Regions from separate parts of the Exiguobacterium sp. SH3S1 genome, predicted to be linked through region 2. Evidence: riboswitches for the same ligand, from Rfam matches in the RefSeq annotation. Region 2 holds a riboswitch; the other holds the start of a gene.
What was found. A riboswitch is a leader RNA that binds a small molecule or an ion and turns the genes downstream of it on or off. The one in region 2 is predicted to bind FMN.

Region 1 (9,833 bases), on a different contig from region 2:
GACCCCGTCGACGTGTCCCGAGACGAAGTGACCGCCGAAGCGACCGTTCGCCGGCATCGCCCGCTCGAGGTTGACGTCCGTTCCAGGGCGGACCCCATCTAGACTGGACGCTTTGAGCGTCTCCGGCATGACGTCGACGGCAAAACTCGTTTGATCAAACGCCGTCACGGTCAGGCAAATCCCGTTCACCGAGATGCTGTCGCCGAGCTTCACGTCTTCTAACACGATCTTGCCCGCGAGCGTGAGCCGTAGCGACGGCCCGTTCCGCTTCACGGCTTTCACACTGCCGATTTCTTCAACGATTCCCGTGAACATCGGACTCCCCCTTTCTCATGACGAGCTTGATGTCGGTACCGACCGTCTCGACCGAGCCGATCGCGAAGCGCTCGATCGCATCTAACGGTCCGGCTTGGCTCGAGCGATAGATGCCTCGGTTCCCACCGAACACGCGCGGTGACTGATACATGACCCATTCGTCGACGTATCGTCCGTCAAAGAGTGACGTCACGAGCGTCGGTCCCGCCTCGATGAGCAAACGGCCGACGCCGCGACCATGCAAGTCACGAAGGACGTTGTCGAGTGTCGAATAGTCGGCAAGCTCGACACCGTTTTGAGCGAGCTCGGTCCGTTTCACTTCATCTCCAGACAGCGTATAGACGAGCACCGGCACGTCTTTCGCGCTCCGAACGAGCTGACTCGAGAGCGGTAAGCGGAGCTCGCGGTCGAGGACGACCCGAAGCGGCTGACGTGTCGGCGTGTCGAGCCGGACGGTCAAGGCCGGGTCGTCGGCGAGCACGGTCCCGATTCCAGTCAAGACGGCATCGACCGTCGCCCGTAGTTCGTGGACGTCACGTCTCGCTTCAATGCCGGTCACCCACTGGCTCTCACCCGTGTCGAGCGCGACTTTCCCGTCTAGGCTCGTCGCCGTCTTCAATACGACGTACGGCCGTTTCGTCTCAAGCGAACGTAGGAACGCCGGATTGAGCGCACGGGCCTCGTTTTCGAGCAGACCGACTTCGACGTCGATCCCCGCCGCCTTCAAACGGGCGACACCTTTCCCTGCGACGAGCGGGTTCGGGTCTTCCATCGCGATGACGGCGCGCTTGATGCCCGACTCGACGATCAAGTCGGCACATGGCGGCGTCTTCCCGTAGTGCGAGCACGGCTCGAGCGTGACATAAATCGTCGCACCGTATGCGGACGCACCGGCCATGCGAATGGCGTGTACTTCGGCGTGCGGTTCACCGGCCTTCAAATGGGCACCGAATCCGACGACGCGACCGTCTTTGACGACGACGGCCCCGACGAGCGGGTTCACACCGGTCTGTCCGGCAGCGGACTTGGCCAATTGGATTGCTTGTTGCATGTACTGTTGCATCGTTCTCCCTCCTTGTTTCGTACAGACAAAAAGACCCTAAGGATGTCCTTAGGGTCTCGGCGGGAGGTCTCAGTCGTCATTGGTCGAGCCAAATAAACGTTTTCTTTACAGAAAAACGTACGACGAAGCGCAGGTCACGAGGACCTGTCTTTTTTCCTTCTCCCATCCAGACTATACTGTCGGCTCTAGAATCGCACTAGATCCACCGTTCGCACACGTGCGCCCGGGTCACGGACTTAAGGCTTGCGCCCATCACCGCCGGTTGGGAATTGCACCCGACCCCGAAGGAATATTTGTTTGTACTCCTTTACTTTAGCGCAAAAAAGAATCGAAGGCAAAAATAAAAGCGCAAAAAAAGCGCCACTCCGATGAGCAGCGCTTCCAATCAAGCCAAGAATAAGACGACGAGCAAACCGACGATCCAGCAATAGAACGAGAAGTACTTGAGCTCACCCTTCGCCATGATGTGCTGGAACCATTTGAGCGAGATGGCCGTCAGCGCGTACGAGGCGATGAACGCCAAGACGAGCGGACCGAACAGATCGCGCGTCGTCGGATCGGTGAACAATACCGGCCCGTCCAAGATCATCGTCCCGAGACTGACCGGGATGAACAAGAAGAACGAGAATCGGAGCGCCGACTCTTGTTTAATGCCGAGCAACATCGCCATGACGATCGTGGCACCCGAGCGGCTGATCCCTGGGATAAGCGCGACCGCTTGGGCGAGACCGATCAAGATGGCGTCACGTAACGTGATACCGCCGTCACCTTTACTCCCGCGCATGTTGCGGATGAACCAAAGTGCGACCCCGGTCAAGATCAACGTATAGCCGACCGTCGCGACGCCGCTGAGCGTCTCACCGATCCAATCGCCGAATAACACGCCGAGCACGCCGGCCGGTAAGGTCGCGACGAGCAAGAGACCGATGAACTTGACGTCGATCATCGTATCCTCGCTGCGGTCTTTCTTAAATAAGAACGTCCACAGACTGACGACGAGCCGGACGACGTCTTGGCGATAAATCGTCAAGACGGCGAGGAGCGACGCAAAGTTGACGAAAATCTCGAACGACAGCCCCGGTAATTCGATATTGAATAACTCTTGGAAGATGACCAAATGACCGCTCGACGAGATCGGGATCGGTTCCGTGAACCCTTGGACGAGACCAAGCAGCAAGTAAAATAACCATATTGTCATATCATAATATCCTCTTTTCTCAAATTCGCTCAATGCGGATATTTTAGCAGAACCACGGTTTCATTGACCACCATTTAAAATTTTTTCGTATATTTTGAAAACTTTTATTGATTAGTCTGAAAATTAAATTTATTATAGAAGGGTACTCAACTGGACAACGGCGATGACCCCATTGTCCAGTTGGGTACATTTTCGTATGAAACTCATATAATTTACCAAAAATAAAACTTTTTGTTTACAAATGAATCCATATAATATTAAATTTGTAATATGCCTGTTACCTTTTTTTTTAATCTTTTATCCAACTTTATACCTATCGAGTCCCATTTTTAACATAAAAAACTTACAAAAGCGCTTATAAATCGTAAAAACTATCCGATAGTATGATTGTAGAAGCACTTTCGTCATCATTGTCGGTTCAGATATGAGTCCATGGAAGGAGGAACCATCATTGAGTCAAACGCTATCCACTAATACTCATCATTTATCAACCGAACAGCAACGCATGATTCACTGTATTCGTTTGCTCGGGGATTTATTAAAGGAACGTCCTCGTCGCTCTGTCTATCGTCGCTTCGCGATGGAGCAAAACTGGCCGTCTCCCGAATCGATCATTCGACAGTTCGGATCATGGGCCGAGGCACTCGCCATCGCCGGCTATGAATGGCATGGGGAAATCGCCGTTGATTTACCCGATAAAATGCCAAAATATACACGCGACGATATCGTCGAGACGCTTGCCCTCTATTCACGGGACATGGGTTCGATCATCACGCTGAAGAAGTATCAAGAATGGCGGAAACTACACCCGAAAGCACCGAGCCATTACCACATCGTCAAGACGTTCGGTTCGTGGCATGATGCCTGCGCCGAAGCCGGTCTTGAGGCGAGCGTGACTTACTCGAAGTCAGAGTTGTCGAACGCTCTTCGAGAAGCGATTCATGAGATGGGCTTCTCTCTTTCATTCGAGGCGTACCGAGAATGGGCAAAACGCAACAACAAGCCATCTACGAAAGCGATCTTGCATCGTTACGGGTCTTGGTCCGCTGCCATCCATGCGGTCGAGTCCGATATATTCAGCCAGAAATCATAATCATTCATTCAAAAAGGAGAACCGTTTAACGGTCCTCCTTTTTTCATTGAATTCGTTCGGTCGATGTGTCCCGGTAATGGGCGACACGGTCGCGCCCGTTAAACTTCGCCCCGACGTACATCGCCCGGTCGGCATGCCGCAACACCGTATCGAGCTCTTCGTATTCATGAATCGTCTCGATGCCGATGCTCGCCGTCACTTGGACCCGGATTCCTTCCGTCCCGAACGGGTGTGACCGGAGCGCTTGCCGAATCTTCTCACCGGTCACAATCCCCGCCGCCTCGTTCGTCCTCGGGAACACGAAGACGAACTCTTCGCCGCCGTAACGCGTGACGAGGTCACTGCTCCGGACGAGCCGGTTGAACAGGACCCCCGCTTCAATCAACACTTCGTCACCGAACGCATGGCCGTACGTATCGTTAATCGATTTAAAATGGTCGAGGTCAACCAAGAAGACCGACAACGGATACGACGCGACGTCGTTCAATCGCTCTTTCGTCCAACGTTTCAACGCCCGCTGGTTCGGCAACCCGGTCAACGGATCGGTCAGACTCTCGTGCTGGAGCCGATCCCGTTCATCGATCCGCTCGAGTGACCACGATAGCGTCTTGAGCAAGCGGTGAATCTCGACCGCGAGCGCCTCATCATAGGCCCCGTTCGCCGTCGTCGAAATCATACAACTGACCGCGTTCGTCGTGCTCGTCACCGGTTGAATGACGAGCGCGGAATGATGTAGTTCGCTTTGGTTCGCCTGAAGCTCCGGATGCCACTCGTGGAGCGAATCGTACAGAAAGTACGGCTCACTCGCGTCACGGTGCCGCTCGAGCGTATACGCATCAGCGACCGCTTCCGCTTTCCGCCCCCGTACATCATAAAACGTCTGGTCCCCGTCTCGATTGATTTGAAGCCAACCACGCTCGACCTCGACGACTTCCCGTAAGCCGTTCCAAAATTTTTCAATTAACAGCGCTTCGCTGTCGACGCGATAGAGCTGTTCTTTCAACCGCTCGACTTGATCGATCTTCGATTGCGTTTCTTCTGTCTGTGTCGCTTTCGACAACCCCATCTTCAAGATCGACAAGAGCAGGAACGTCGCCATCAACCCGACATACCCGAACAGTTGGAACGCCTCGAGCGCGACCATCGTGAACAACAGCTCGAGCGAGATAACGAGCCAATCGAACCGTAACAGCCGCCACATGATCGGCAGCGGGATCCGCTCCCCGATCAAGAACCGGGACATGACGAAGCTAAAGCCGAGGACGAGATAAAGCACTCCGAAGAAACCGATCAGTGCCGCTCCCTGCTCAAGCAGGTGGACGGTTGACCCAATCTCACCGCCGAGCGAAAAGTAGACGAGACCCGGGATGACGAGAATCATCGCCTCGATCAGCGTGTTGAGCGGATAAAAGTGTAAGAAACGCCGGCGGCCGACTTTCCTGTTGAACGCCCGTGCCTGGAACGTCAACAACAGCAATTGCCCCATTAAAAGTGCCGGGACGAGCCCGTACAAGAAGAACGTCATGAAGACGAACAGCTCGTGGAATGTGAAGTGCAGGTGCCGCCGCTTTAACGGGTTCATGACGAACAAGGCACCGAGCGTGTAGATGAACCAGAAGAACGTCCAATCGAACGTTTCCATATCGGTCCACGTGTAATAGACGATCCCGATGAAGACGAGCGACCACGAAAGCCAGCTCCTTATGAGATACTTCCGAAACCGCATCGTCTCCCCCCTTTTCTTGTAACATTCCTTAACAGTATGAAGGGTTTCGGGGAAACATTCCAGTCGTTGTTTGAAAGTTGTGACAATGAAAAAACCGTGGCGCACGCCACGGTCTGTCCGTTATTTCGCTTTCAAATAAGAAATGCCGATCGAGCCGGACCCGGTGTGGGCCCCGAGCAGCGGCGCGAGCGTGTCGACGCGGATCGGCACCTTGTCGCCGAGTTCCTGTTTCCACGACTCCGCAAGCTCCGGCACGTTCCCGTGGAAAATCGAGACGTCCGTGCATTCGCCTGACTCGATCGCCGCCCGGATGACCTCGAACAAGTGGGCTTGCGCCTTTTTATACGTCCGTACGGTCTGATACGGGACGATGAGCCCGTCCTCGAAGCGGAGCACCGGCTTCAGCTGCAGCATGTTGCCGATGAGCGCTTTTGATTTCGAGATGCGTCCACCTTTTTGCATTTGCGTCAAATTTTGAATCGTCAGTTCGATCCGGACGTCCTCGACGCGCTGTTTCATGTACGCCTCGACGTCATCAAGGGCGTCTCCGCGCTCGACGCGCTCGATCAGTTCTTCGAGCAACAGACCCATCGTATAAATACCCGACCGTGAATCGATGGCGAGCAGCTTGAACTCGGCGATCTCGGCCCCTTGGATCGACGCCGAGTACGTGCCGCTCAAGTCAGACGACAGGTGGACGGCGATGCCCATGTCATACTTCGGCTTCAACTCTTCATACAGCGTGGCGAAATCCCCGATTGCCGGTTGGCTCGTCGAGACGCGCTCGCCGGCATCGATCCAGTCGTACACCGTCTCGGCGTCGACTTCGATGCCGTCTTTATAAGGTTGATCGCCCTTGACGACGTAAAGCGGGACGATATGGATGTCTGGGTGGTGTTTGATCGAATCTGGCAAGACGACCGTGCTGTCCGTGATGTAGGCAATTTTCATGTGAGCCTCTCCTTTAAAATCGTGATTAGTACCTGGTAGTATGATTTTATCACAGGTGAAACGGTTTCACTAATTTTTCAAAAAATGTACCCGTCTTCGTCAAACGTTCAAACCTCTAAGGTCCACAATCCACCCGAAACGGGTAAAAGATAACATGGACAAAGGAGGCGTTTTTTTATGATTCGAATCGAGAACGTCAATAAGATTTATAAGACCGGTGACATCGAGACGGCCGCCTTGAAAGACGTCGACTTGACGATCAGCGATGGGGCGTTCGTCGTCATCCTCGGACCGAGCGGCAGCGGCAAGAGTACACTCTTGAACGTCATCAGCGGGCTCGATACGGTCACGTCCGGGAACATCACGTTCGATGACACCGTCTTGACCGACCTGTCCCCGGAACAGATGACGGCGTTTCGGCGCGACCATCTCGGCTTCATCTTCCAACAATACAATTTGCTCCAAAACTTGACCGTCTACGAAAATATCCAGATCGGGGCCGACCTGTCGACGCAACCGCTCGGTATCGACGAGCTGTTAGAGCAGGTCGGGCTGTCGCCTTCGCGCGACAAGTACCCGTACCAACTGTCCGGCGGTGAGCAGCAGCGCGTCTCGGTCGCCCGGAGTCTCGCCAAAAACCCGTCGATCATCTTTTGCGATGAACCGACCGGCTCGCTCGACGAGGACAACTCGAAGAAAGTGCTCGAGCTGCTCGAACGATTGAACACGACGTACGGCAAGACCGTCGTCGTCATCACCCACAACACCGGCATCAGCGCCATGGCCGACGACGTCATCAAGATGAACTCGGGACGCATCGTCGAACTGACGCACAACCCGGTCCGACAAGCCGCGCAAGACATCGCTTGGGGTTAGGAGGTTTCGACCATGCTGTATAAAAACGTTTTGAAGACGCTCGTCGGCAAATGGATGCAGCTCGTCGCCATCGCCATCATCATCGTCATGAGCTCGCTCACCTATACGATGATGTTCTACGGCATCAGCGGGATCGAGGTCCCGACCGAGGACTATTTGGCGTCGTCGAACCAAGAGGATTTCGCCGTCGAGATGCTCAACCGCGTCACCGAGGACGAAGCGAACGACCCCGAAATCGCCTCCCACGTCGCCTCGGGCACATATACGCTCGCCGACTTGAAACAGGTCGACCCGAAACGCTTCGACGACTTGATCGGCGCCCGGATCGACGCGGTCGAATCCGTCATGCCCGAGGCGACAATCGAACTTCGCGAATCCAAACTGATCACTTATCCATTCGCGGGCAGTGAACATCGGGGGCTCGTCTTAAAAGAAACAATGACGATCAATCAGTCTTACCTCGAAGCGGGCTCGCGTCCGACGACGGACGACGAGGTCGCGCTCAACGCCAAATACGCCGAGAAGAACGGGATCGAGGTCGGTGACACGATCGACCTCGGCACGCCGTTCACGGTGAGCGGTTTCGTCTTGTTCCCGGACTATACGCTCCCGCTGTTCGATGAGAACTTCTTCAATCTCGACGCCGGGACGCAGACGCTCCTGCTCATGACGGACGAGGCGTATGAAGCGGTCGTCGGCACGGAATCGTTCCGGCTCGCAGGCGTCACGGACGGCGCGATCAACACCGTCGAGCTCCCGTTCGTCGTCTCGGTCATGGAGACGGAGAATATTATGCGCAGCGGGGCCATCTATAGTGAGATCTCGTCGGGGAAAGCGATGGCGCTCGGACTTAGCCTATTCATCGTCTCGATCGCCGTCATCATCGTCGCCATTCTCATCTCGAACATGCTCGAGACCGAACGTGGTCAGATCGGGCTGTTGAAAGCGATCGGCTACAACCGGCGCCAGATTTCAGCCCCCTACTTGGTGCTCATCTTGGTGTTCGCGACGCTCATGCTCGTCATCGGGTACTTCCTCGGCCTCTACTTCGCCGACCCGCTCAAAAACCTGTATCTCGACTTCTATCTGTTGCCATCGATCACGATCGCTCAAAACCCGCTCGTCTTTTTGACCGCCGTCTTCGTCCCGCTCGTCTTCTTCGGCATCGTCGCCGGTGCCGTCATCTACAAGCTCATGGGCGAGAGCGCGCTCGCACTGTTATCACCGCGCGACAACATATCGCTCAATCGGCTCAGCCGGCTCGTCAGCCGAATGCTAAGCCAGGCCAGCGGGAAAACGAAGTTCAAATATTTATACGCCGTCAAAAGCACGGGCAGCTTCATCATCTTCTTCCTCGGTATCTTGTTCTCGACATTGTTGATCGTGTTCGCACTCATGATGAACGGGGCCGTCGACCGGATGACGGTCGGCGGATTGAACGACGTCGACTATGCGTATGAGGCGTACGCGAACACGGAATCGCCGCCAATGCTCGCCGACGGTCAGGAACCGTTCCTCGCCTATCCGTTCGCGTTCGTCGATGATCAACTCGTCACCCTTAAAGGCTTGAGCGACGACAACACGCTCTACCGGTTGCAAGACCGGGACGGGAACGAATTGACCCCTGCAACCGATGGCGTCATCGTCACCGAACCGCTCGCCTTAAAACAGAGTTTTGACGTCGGCGACACGATCGATGTCGAGCTCGACGGGGAGACGTTATCGTACCCGATCCTCGGCATCGCCGACGACTTCACGGGTGACGTCGTCTATTTACCAATTGAAATGCTCAGCAACGAGCTGACAGACGGCGCCTCGAGCGACTTGTTCAACGGCGTCTACGCCAGTGAACGGCCGGACGAGTCGGTGTATCCGACGATTCTGTCGCGCGACGGTTTGATCGAACAGTCCGAGTCGATCAACGAATATATGAATTTGATGATGAACGTCATGATCGGCGGCTCCGCCTTGATCGCCTTCAGCATCTTGTTCGTCTTGACCGCGCTCACGGTCGAGAAGAACTATTACGTCATCTCGCTCCTCAAAGTGATGGGGTATAATCGACGTGAGGTCCGCTCGATGATTCTTGACAGCTACTTCGTCTACGCACTCATCTCGGCACTCCTGAGCATCCCGATCGCCCTCGTCGTCCTCCGGATAATCATCGTCGTCTTCGCCGAGGACTACGGGCTCGTCTTGCCGCTCGAGTTTGAATGGATATACGTGCTCTATACGGTCGGGGCCGTCACGCTCTTGTTCTTCGTCAGCACGTTCATCAGCCGGCGCAAGATCGATCAAATCCCGCTCCAAGAAGTGTTGAAGACGTATCAAGAATAATTTTGCTCGAAATAGGGCATAATAAGAGAAGAGACTAGGCCTCTCGCTTGAGGGGCCTAACTATTTGCAGAAGAGGATGATTCTAATGAACCGTACACAAGTATTGCTCGCCATCCCAGGAAACTGGCCATCGGCCGAGGCCGTGAGCGAAAAAATCAGTTTACATAGCGAAGGCTATACGATGGCCGGTCTGTTGCTGTTAGAAGACGAGACCGGAAAAGCGTTCACCGTCGAAGTCGTCGAACGCGACCCGGCGCTCGCCGAGGCGATGATT
Region 2 (9,833 bases):
ATGTTAGGTCGTTTCATGTTCATTTCCACCTTATTTTAAAAGTTTTGTTTTCCTGAACAACTATGTTGTGTGTTTTTTCACATAGATGTTCACAATAAAGCCTAATTCTTGTTCAACCAATGTTCACAATTGCTTCCCGTTCATTGTACGACGTTTAATCTGTTTTCTCAATGAAAAAGCTTATCTTCTTGAATTTTTTTCGAAAGTATTGCATCTTTGTACTGAATGGATTTAGTTCACGTTAGACCATATAATAGAAGTACACGCTTCATGAGGAGGAATTCGATGAAATCGACGAAAGATGTAGTCATTATCGGTGGCGGTCCGATCGGACTGTTCACCGCATTTTATGCAGGTATGCGCCAACTCGATGCGACGTTGATCGAAAGCTTGCCGCAACTAGGCGGGCAATTATCGACGCTCTATCCAGAGAAATATATTTATGACATCGCCGGCTTCCCGAAAGTGAAGGCCCAAGACTTGGTCGACCAACTGAAAGCGCAAGCCGATCAGTTCGAACAAGATTATCGCCTTGGCGAGACGGTCGAAACGGTCGAGCGACTCGAAGACGGTACGTTCCACATCTCGACGAACAAGGACGAGTACCATACGAAAGCGATCATCATCACAGCCGGCAACGGCGCGTTCGCCGCACGTCCGCTCGGACTGGACGGTTGTGAAGATTATGCGAACCTTCATTACTTCGTCGACAGCATGGAGAAATTCCGCGACCGTCGCGTCATGATCGCCGGCGGCGGCGACTCGGCCGTCGACTGGGCACTCATGCTCGAAGGTATCGCCAAAGAAGTCCATATCGTCCACCGTCGTGACCGCTTCCGGGCTCACGAGCATACGGTCGAACAAATGAAGGCCTCGACGATCAACGTCTGGACGCCTTATAATATCGAATCACTCTCAGGCGCGACGCATATCGAGTCGGTCGAACTGACGGACAAAGATGGCGAATCGAAGTTCGTCGACATCGACGACTTGATTTGTAACTACGGGTTCGTCTCATCGCTCGGCCCGATCAAAAACTGGGGCATGGAGTTTGAGAAAAACACGATCCGTGTCGACTCACGGATGGAGACGACAGTCGCCGGCATCTTCGCTTGCGGTGACATCGCCACGTACGAAGGCAAAGTGAAATTGATCGCGACCGGCTTCGGTGAAGCACCGATCGCCATCAACCAAGTGAAGCAGCTCGTCGACCCGACAGCGCGTCACCCACAACATTCAACCTCGGTATTTGCCGGGAAATAAAGACTGGCCTCTCATCTGCGAACGATGAGAGGCCGTTTTTTCATTTGCGGATCGTTTGAATGATGACACGGTCAATCCAATCATCGAGTTGCGTGAACACGAAGCCAGCTTTTTTCGCCTCGGCGTTCGACATGTAGTAGTCGACGTCCGTATCGTACGGGGACGACGCCCCATCCTTAATGATTTGGACCGGTTTACCGATATGCTGTCCAATTCGTTCCATGAGCGCACCTAGCGAGATGAGGCCGTCGCTCGCGGCGTTGAACGGCCCCCTCACGTCGGCACGGCCGACCCATTCCAAGAAAGCTGCCGCCTCGAAACTCGAGATGAATCCCATCAACGCCTCCGGGTGATGTAATACGATCGGTTCTTCGTTCCGAACCGCGTCGACATAAAATTTTAACCGGTCGGTGTAATCATCCGGCCCTAGGACGATCGGCAACCGCACCGTCGTGACCGGGAATGAGGCCCGATGGAAGAAGTACGATTCGGCCTCTCGTTTCCCTTGTCCGTAATCGTGTTCCGCGTCGAGGTGATATTCATGATGGAGCGGATTGAAGTCGCTCTCTTTTAAAGCTGCCTCTGGCGCATATACGGACATCGTCGACGTGAGCACATATTTCCCGACCCGGTCCATGAAGGCGTCTGTCGCGATCTTCGCCTGATACGGATTGAAACAAATATTGTCGTAGACGAGGTCATACTCGTTGCGTGCGAGGTCTTTCATCGTCGCGACCGACTGACGGTCGCCTTTAATGGAGCGGATGCCTTCCGCTTCCGGCACTTGCAGCTGACCGCGTGTGACGATCGTCACGTCGTCCCCCGCTTCAGCGAGACGGAGCGCGAGCCGTTTCCCAAAGTAACGTGAGCCACCGAAAATCAACACTTTCCTCATCGTACCTACCCCCTTCTCATCCTTCTCCATCCAATATTCCCGTTCATTTCCTCTCATTAACATGCTCACCAAAAAAGGTTGCCGAACATGTCGGCAACCCGTCTATCGTTTAGCAATCCCCGGGCGTGCCGGCGTTCGCCGCCGTCCGAAAACTCGAGCCGCAACCGCACGTCGCGATCGCGTTCGGATTTTTGATCGTGAAGCCCCCGCCAAGCATCGACTGCTTGTAGTCGATCTCGAGCCCGTCGACGACACCGTGGTCAGCTTCGGCGACGATGACGCGGACACCGTAATGGTCGAACTGGACATCCTTGTCCGTCTTGTCTTCATCGAACCCCATCCCATAGGATAGGCCGGTACACCCACCGCCTTGGACTTTGATCCGTAAGAACTGATTTTCAGGGCGTTCGGTCTGTTTCATCATATCGATGACTTGTAGTGCGGCTGGCTCTGTCAAATGAATCATCTGAACTCCTCCTCATTTATCTTCACTTCAAGTCAACTGACTTGTGATTTTGTGAAATATCTTGTATAACTAAACTGTAACAAAAAAAATTAAATCGTTCCATCTTCGGGGCAGGGTGAAATTCCCGACCGGCGGTATTGAAGACAAGTTCTTCTCAGCCCGTGAGCGAGCAAGGCGTTGCTTGCTGATTTCGTGAGATTCGAAAGCCGACAGTAAAGTCTGGATGGGAGAAGATGGCGGCATCCGACCGATATTTGGATGTTTTCTTTGGCGTGGCTTAAACGTTGACGAGAACATCTGTTTCGTATGCGCGTAAACTCTCCCGATTGTTCACACAATCGGGTTTTTCTATGCGACGGGTGCCATTCATCAAGGAGCGACAAAAGGAGAGATTTTGATGAAAACAACGCGCAACAAACGATTGACAACACTGGTGACGCTATCGATGCTCGGGGCGATTTCATTCGTCCTCATGCTCTTTAACTTCCCGCTACCCTTCCTGCCACCATTCCTAAAAGTGGACTTCAGTGACATCCCAGCGCTCGTCGCCGGTATCGTCTTCTCGCCACTCGCAGGTGTCGTGGTCGTCGCTCTCAAAAACGTCCTCTACTATGTCTTTAACGGTGGCGGCGTCCCGGTCGGTGAAGTCGCGAACTTCTTTGCAGGTGTCGCATTCATATATCCGGTCGCTTGGTTCTACCATAAACGTAAAACGAATAAAGCGCTCGCTTCAGGCCTCGTGGCAGGTACGATCACGATGGCGCTCAGCTTGGCGATTTTGAACTACCTACTCATTTTACCAGCTTACGCGTTCTTCTTCGGAATGGCCGAGATGGCCGATCCGGCAGTCAAAACGAACCTCGTCTTGTACGGCATCTTACCGTTCAACTTGATTAAGGCATTATTGATCACCGCCTTGTTCGTCCCGCTCTTCCTGAAGTTGAAGCCGTGGATCGAACGTCAACACATGCAACTGCAAGCTTAACGCCCAATCACCCAAGGGAGACATCCCTTGGGTGATTTTTTGTAGTCACTATATGGCAACCATGAACAAGAGCGCCCACCGGAGTGAGCGCTCTTGTTTGTGAATAACGATTAGAGAAGAAGACCAGCGAGAGTCGCTGACATCAAGTTCGCAAGCGTACCTGCGAGAATCGCGAGGACACCCATACGTGCGATGTCGTTACGACGGTTCGGAGCCATACCACCAAGACCACCGAGAAGGATGGCAAGTGATGAGATGTTGGCGAATCCACAGAGTGCGAACGCGATCATCGCTTCTGTACGAGCTGACAAATCACCTGAACCGATGATCGGTGCGAACTCAGAGAAGGCAACGAATTCGTTCAAGACGAGTTTTTGTCCAAGGAAGCTACCGAATTGTACGGCATCTGCCCATGGTACACCGATGACGAACGCGAGCGGTGCAAACACGTAACCAAGGATCAATTGAAGTGAGAGGCCTTCTAGACCGAACCAACCACCGATTCCACCGAGAAGCAAGTTGACGAGTGCGATCAATGAAACGAAGGCAAGAAGCATCGCACCGACGTTCAATGCGAGGAACAAACCGTCTGACGCACCGCGAGCGGCCGCATCGACGAAGTTTGCTGCTTTGTTCTCTTCATCTTCAGCAATTTCGATATCATCATCCGGAGTTTCTGTTTCCGGAACGATGATTTTCGCAAACATCAAACCAGCAGGCGCTGCCATGAAGCTCGCTGCGAGCAAGTACTCGAGCGGAACACCGAGTGCGGCGTATCCAGCAAGTACCGAACCGGCAACCGATGCGAGACCACCGACCATGACGGCAAACAATTCTGATTGTGTCATTGATGGGAGGTAAGGCTTGATGACGAGCGGTGCTTCCGTCTGACCGACGAAGATGTTCGCCGTCGCTGAGAGCGATTCTTTACGTGACGTACCGAGTGCTTTTGCAAGTGCCGTACCGAGGATTCGGATGACCCACTGCATGACACCGATGTAGTAAAGAAAGGCAATTAACGAAGACATAAAGATGATGATCGGTAAGACCTGGAACGCGAAGACGAAGTTGTCTCCCCCGACAGCCGAACCGAAGACAAAGCCGATCCCGGCGTTCGCCGTGTTCAAGACGTTTTGGACGCCTCCTGAGATAAACTCTAACGCCGCGCGTCCTGCCGATGTGAAAAGGACGAGGAATGCGAATGTAAACTGGACCGCGAAGGCGGCAAGAACAGTACGCCATTTGATGGCTTTACGGTTGGTCGAGAAGATGTAAGCGATTCCAATTAATGCCAAAATACCAACCACGCTCATGATGTTCATTGGTGTTGTGCTCCTTTCATATTGAAAAACCGACGATTGTGTTATACCCGAATCGAGATGTGCCCTACCGTTTGAAACGCTTTCTTTTTCTGTTGTTAAACGTCAGACAACCTACATTCGAACCTCTTAGAATATAACAGACCGTTTTTAAAAAAGCAACGGGTCAAAAAGAAAAAAGTTTGAGATTTCTCAAACTTTTTTACCAGGCCATCTCTTCGATTTTTTCATACACGTTCGTGACAAGTTGCTCCGGCGTCTCCCCGATCACGACTTCTCCGTCGACGAGACAGAACAAGTCGAGCGAGCAGACCCCACAGTAGCCGGTACAGCCATATTCGACGACGTCTAGGTCAGGATCGGACTCTAGTTTTGCCCGGGCGATCTGTGAACCCATCGCTAAGTTCGAGGCACAAAACTCGATGATCGGATTCATCATTTTTTTCACCGTCTTTCTTCCCCTATTGCGGGAAAATGGTTCTTCTACGAGGTATTATATCATGGTACAGTTAGAGAGTAACAAAGGGGGATTTTTATGCGCAAATTAGTCGTCTTAGGAGGCGGTTACGGGGGTATGCGTGTAATCGAACGCGTCCTCGGCCATCAGCTGAAGGACGTATCGATCACATTAATCGACCGTCTACCTTATCACGGATTAAAAACAGAGTATTATGCACTAGCCGCCGGAACGGTATCCGATCGTGACATCCGTGTCGATTTCCCGGAAGAAGTCGACTACATATACGGGCAAGTCACGGACATCGATACGACCGACAAGATGGTGTTGCTCGCAAGCGGGGAAAAAGTGCCGTACGACGACCTCGTCATCGGCTTAGGCTGCGAGGACAAATACCATAACGTGCCCGGCGCCGCCGAGTTCACGTACAGTATCCAAACGTTAGAAGAGTCACGCAAGACGCAACAAGCGATCAACGGCTTGTCGCCCGGTTCGATCGTCTCGATCGTCGGGGCCGGCCTATCCGGTGTCGAGCTCGCGAGCGAACTCCGGGAGAGCCGTCCCGATCTGACCGTCCGACTGTTCGACCGTGGCCCTTCCGTCCTGTCCTTTTTATCGAGCCGTGTCTCGATGTACGTTCAATCGTGGTTTGAAGAGCACGGTGTCGAAGTCATCAACAATGCCAACATCGTCCGGGTCGACCCAGACGGTCTGTGGAACCATGAACAACACTTTGCCGCCGACTTGACGGTTTGGACGGCTGGGATCCAACCGGTCGCCGTCGTCCGGAACCAAGGCTGGGAGCTCGATGGGGGCGGCCGCGTGAAACTGACACCGCATCACTACGTTCCCGATTTGCCTGACGTCTTCGTCGTCGGTGACAACGCCAGCCTCCCGTACGCACCTTCAGGTCAACTCGCCGAGGCACAAGCCGAACAGATCGTCCAAGTGCTGCTCTGCAAGTGGAAAGGCGTCGCTTATCCTGAGTTGCCGGATATTAAACTCCGAGGCACGCTCGGATCGCTCGGGAAGAAGGCCGGCTTCGGCGTCTTCATGGGGAAACAGTCGCTGACCGGGAAAGTGGCCCGACTTCTCAAGTCCGGTATCCTGTGGAAACATAAAGTCATCAAATAATACGACCGAATCGCGAAATGGCTGCCTTGCCATCTCGCGATTTTTTTATGTGGTGACAGCCGCTTACCCGTTCATACTTCTTTGCCTTGCGCCAAAAGTCTTGTATCCCTGTCCCTGATATACCTGTCTAAATTTTCAGATTATTGATTCGATTGACATATTCTACCCGATGGAAAAACTTGTTACTCTATGAGCACGGCAGTTCGACATTATGTCATCTCGCCTACATAATCCAAAGGGGGAAATCCATTGAAGAAAATCTGTAGCACCGTCCTCGCCTCGCTTCTCGTCTTGTCAACCGTCCCACAAGCAGTAGATGCCAGTCCTGACAAGGAAAAAGAACGTGTCATCGTCGTGTTCAAACAGTCGGCGAAGAAAATCCCGCTCTCGATTGAAGGCATGGAAGTCAAACAGCAATACGCCAACATCCCGGCTGCTGCCATCGAAGTGCCGAAAGCAGCGCTGAACGGATTGAAAAACAATCCGAACGTCGCCCACATCGAAGTCGATCAGACGGTACAAATTGAGAATCAAACCCAAGACTGGGGAATTCCAAAACTGAAAGCACCATCGGCTTGGCAGAACGGCTTCACCGGAAAAGGTATTAAAGTCTCCGTCGTCGATACGGGAATCTCAGCGCATCCTGACTTGACGATTGCAGGTGGAGCGTCATTTAGCAGTGTGACGAGTTCATACGCCGATGACAACGGACACGGCACGCACGTCGCCGGGATCATCGCGGCACGTGACAACGGCATCGGAACGGTCGGGATCGCCCACGAGGCAAGTATTTACGCCGTCAAAGCGCTCGAGGCGAACGGCAGCGGTAGCCTGTCGAGCATCATCGCCGGTATCGACTGGTCGATTTCGAATCAAATGGATATCATCAACTTGAGCCTCGGAACGACGAGTCCTTCGACGACTCTCCAACAAGTCGTCGACCGGGCGAACAATTCAGGCATTCTCGTCGTCGCAGCGGCTGGTAACAACGGCCGAGCCGACGGCAGCGGCGACCTCGTCAACTACCCGGCGCGCTACAGCTCGGCCATCGCGGTCGCGGCGACGGACATCAACAACAATCGCGCTTCGTTCTCCGCTACGGGCAGTACAGTTGAAGTCGCGGCTCCAGGTGTGAACATCAATTCGACAATCGTCGGCAGCGGCTACGGTCAAATGAGCGGGACGTCGATGGCGACACCATACGTCGCCGGGAACTTGGCGCTCATGAAACAAGCGTACCCGACGCTCTCATCTTCACAGCTCCGGACGCGCCTGTCACAAGATGCAATCGACCTCGGCACGGCAGGTCGCGATACACTATTCGGCAACGGACTCGTTCAAGCGCCAACGTCAGGCAGCACGTCACAACCGGTTCAAGCGCTCGCGGCTACGGTCACGACATCAAAAGCGATATACTACGCCGGTGAAGTTGTATCGATCTCATCGACGGTACGTGACGCGAACGGTCAAGCGATCGCGAACGCGGACGTTCGTGTGACAGTAACACAACCTTACGGCACGACGCTCTCAGGAACGGGTAAAACCAACTCAAGCGGAGCAATCACGTTCACGCTCTCGACCGGTTCTTCTTCACAACGAGGGACGTACCAAGTGAAAGCGGATGCGACGCTCTCAGGATACACGGCAAGTTCAGCGACGACGTCGTTCCAACTTCGCTAAATCGACAAGAAGGTTGAACGAATGTGTATTCGCTCAACCTTCTTTTATGATGTCGTTCACTTCTGGTCAATCGCCGTATACACTTTACGTAACTGGACGACACCTTCGTCGACGACTTCCCCGTTCAAGAGGACGAGCGGGTAAAACCATTCGTCTTGCTTGATCGCCTCGGCGATGTCATCGTCCGCTTGCTCGAAGTCGATGTATTCGAACTCGAACTTGCGCTCCGGATATTTCCGGGCGAGCGCACTTTGTAACCATTCATATGTCTCGACCGAGCTCGGTGCCCCGACACAGCTCGCACACTGTACTTCTGCCCCGTATACCGTGATTTTCATCGTCATTCCCCCTATCCATTTCTATTATACAAAAATCACGCAGCGCCCCTGTCACAAAACGCTCAGCGTTAAAGATTGAGAAACAATCTCAAACTTGCTAGAATGGAATAGAACCAGAAAGGGGTTAGATACCATGGAAATGTTTGATCAAGTCCAAGAAGTACTCGATAAATTACGCCCGTTCTTGCTTCGCGACGGCGGTGACGTCGAACTCGTTGATGTAGAAGAAGGCATCGTCAAACTTCGTTTGATGGGTGCATGCGGCAGCTGCCCGTCTTCAACAATCACTTTGAAAGCCGGAATTGAGCGCGCGCTCATTGAAGAAGTACCTGGCATCGTCGAAGTCGAACAAGTATTCTAAACAAAAAGGGAGACAAACGTCATCCCTTTTTTTTCATGCATGTGTCCATTCGTCCAAGCTCTCGACCATATAGGTCGGGAGCTTTTCTTGTTCTTGAATGAACGCAGGCCCGTGAACGCCTGAATTGACATGCAGCGTCCGCAGCCCTCCGTTGATCCCGAACAAGATGTCCGTATGGTAGTTGTCCCCGACCATGACGACCTCGTCTTTCGTCAGACCGATCATCTCGAGGGCGATGTCGATCATGACCGGCTCCGGTTTGCCGATGAAGAACGGGTCTTTCTCCGTCGTCACTGTGAGCACGGACGTGAGCGCCCCGTTGCCCGGTAAAAAGCCGCGCTCGGTCGGGATGGCGATATCCCCGTTCGTCGAGATGAAACGGGCGCCGGACCGAATCGCGAGCGCACCTTTCGCCAATTTCTCATACGTGATGTGGCGATCGAGCCCGATGACGACGTAGTCGGCTTTCGGTTCGTCTGTCACATGGAAGCCACGCTCTTCAAGCGCGATCCGGAGACCGTCTTCCCCAATCATATAAACGGTCGCCCCTGGTGTCATCTTCTCGATATAACGGGCCGTTGCCATCGCACTCGTCAAGACGTGCTCGGGTGTCACGTGGACACCCATCGACACGAGTTTGTCCGCGACTTGTTTCGGCGTCATCGAAGCGTTGTTCGTGACGAACAAGTATGGGAAGCCCGTCGCCTCGAGCCGGTTCACGAAGTCGACCGCTGCTTTGATCGGCTCGGTGCCCGCATAGATCGTTCCGTCTAAATCAAATAAGTATCCTTTAATTAAATTCATCTAATCACTCGCTTTCCGGTAGAAATGCTGATACTGGTCCAAGTTCCACTTCTAAATAGCGGCGGACTTGCTCGGGAAATGCTGCGAACGTCTCCTTTTGACGCTCCGTCCAGGCATCAAAGCGAGCCGAA

Region 1: another riboswitch for FMN. It lies ahead of ribD (bifunctional diaminohydroxyphosphoribosylaminopyrimidine deaminase/5-amino-6-(5-phosphoribosylamino)uracil reductase RibD); the one in region 2 lies ahead of EVJ26_RS03690 (ECF transporter S component).

What each region holds. Positions count from the first base shown of each region.
Region 1 covers NZ_SJUW01000004.1:60,881-70,713, forward strand. The annotation lists gene ribE (riboflavin synthase) at 1-315, opposite strand, end outside; gene ribD (bifunctional diaminohydroxyphosphoribosylaminopyrimidine deaminase/5-amino-6-(5-phosphoribosylamino)uracil reductase RibD) at 296-1,378, opposite strand; FMN riboswitch at 1,529-1,671, opposite strand; gene EVJ26_RS06025 (undecaprenyl-diphosphate phosphatase) at 1,764-2,576, opposite strand; gene EVJ26_RS06030 (homing endonuclease associated repeat-containing protein) at 3,028-3,669, shown strand; gene EVJ26_RS06035 (GGDEF domain-containing protein) at 3,713-5,395, opposite strand; gene EVJ26_RS06040 (DegV family protein) at 5,516-6,346, opposite strand; gene EVJ26_RS06045 (ABC transporter ATP-binding protein) at 6,524-7,222, shown strand; gene EVJ26_RS06050 (ABC transporter permease) at 7,235-9,559, shown strand; gene EVJ26_RS06055 (DUF4261 domain-containing protein) at 9,645-9,833, shown strand, end outside.
Region 2 covers NZ_SJUW01000002.1:186,697-196,529, forward strand. The annotation lists gene EVJ26_RS03670 (NAD(P)/FAD-dependent oxidoreductase) at 1-17, opposite strand, end outside; gene EVJ26_RS03675 (NAD(P)/FAD-dependent oxidoreductase) at 286-1,263, shown strand; gene EVJ26_RS03680 (Rossmann-fold NAD(P)-binding domain-containing protein) at 1,304-2,158, opposite strand; gene EVJ26_RS03685 (HesB/IscA family protein) at 2,268-2,624, opposite strand; FMN riboswitch at 2,722-2,863, shown strand; gene EVJ26_RS03690 (ECF transporter S component) at 3,022-3,609, shown strand; gene EVJ26_RS03695 (NupC/NupG family nucleoside CNT transporter) at 3,720-4,931, opposite strand; gene EVJ26_RS03700 (YuzB family protein) at 5,131-5,367, opposite strand; gene EVJ26_RS03705 (NAD(P)/FAD-dependent oxidoreductase) at 5,464-6,519, shown strand; gene EVJ26_RS03710 (S8 family peptidase) at 6,769-8,199, shown strand; gene EVJ26_RS03715 (DUF1462 family protein) at 8,256-8,543, opposite strand; gene EVJ26_RS03720 (NifU family protein) at 8,671-8,898, shown strand; gene EVJ26_RS03725 (TIGR01457 family HAD-type hydrolase) at 8,932-9,702, opposite strand; gene EVJ26_RS03730 (DUF86 domain-containing protein) at 9,707-9,833, opposite strand, start outside.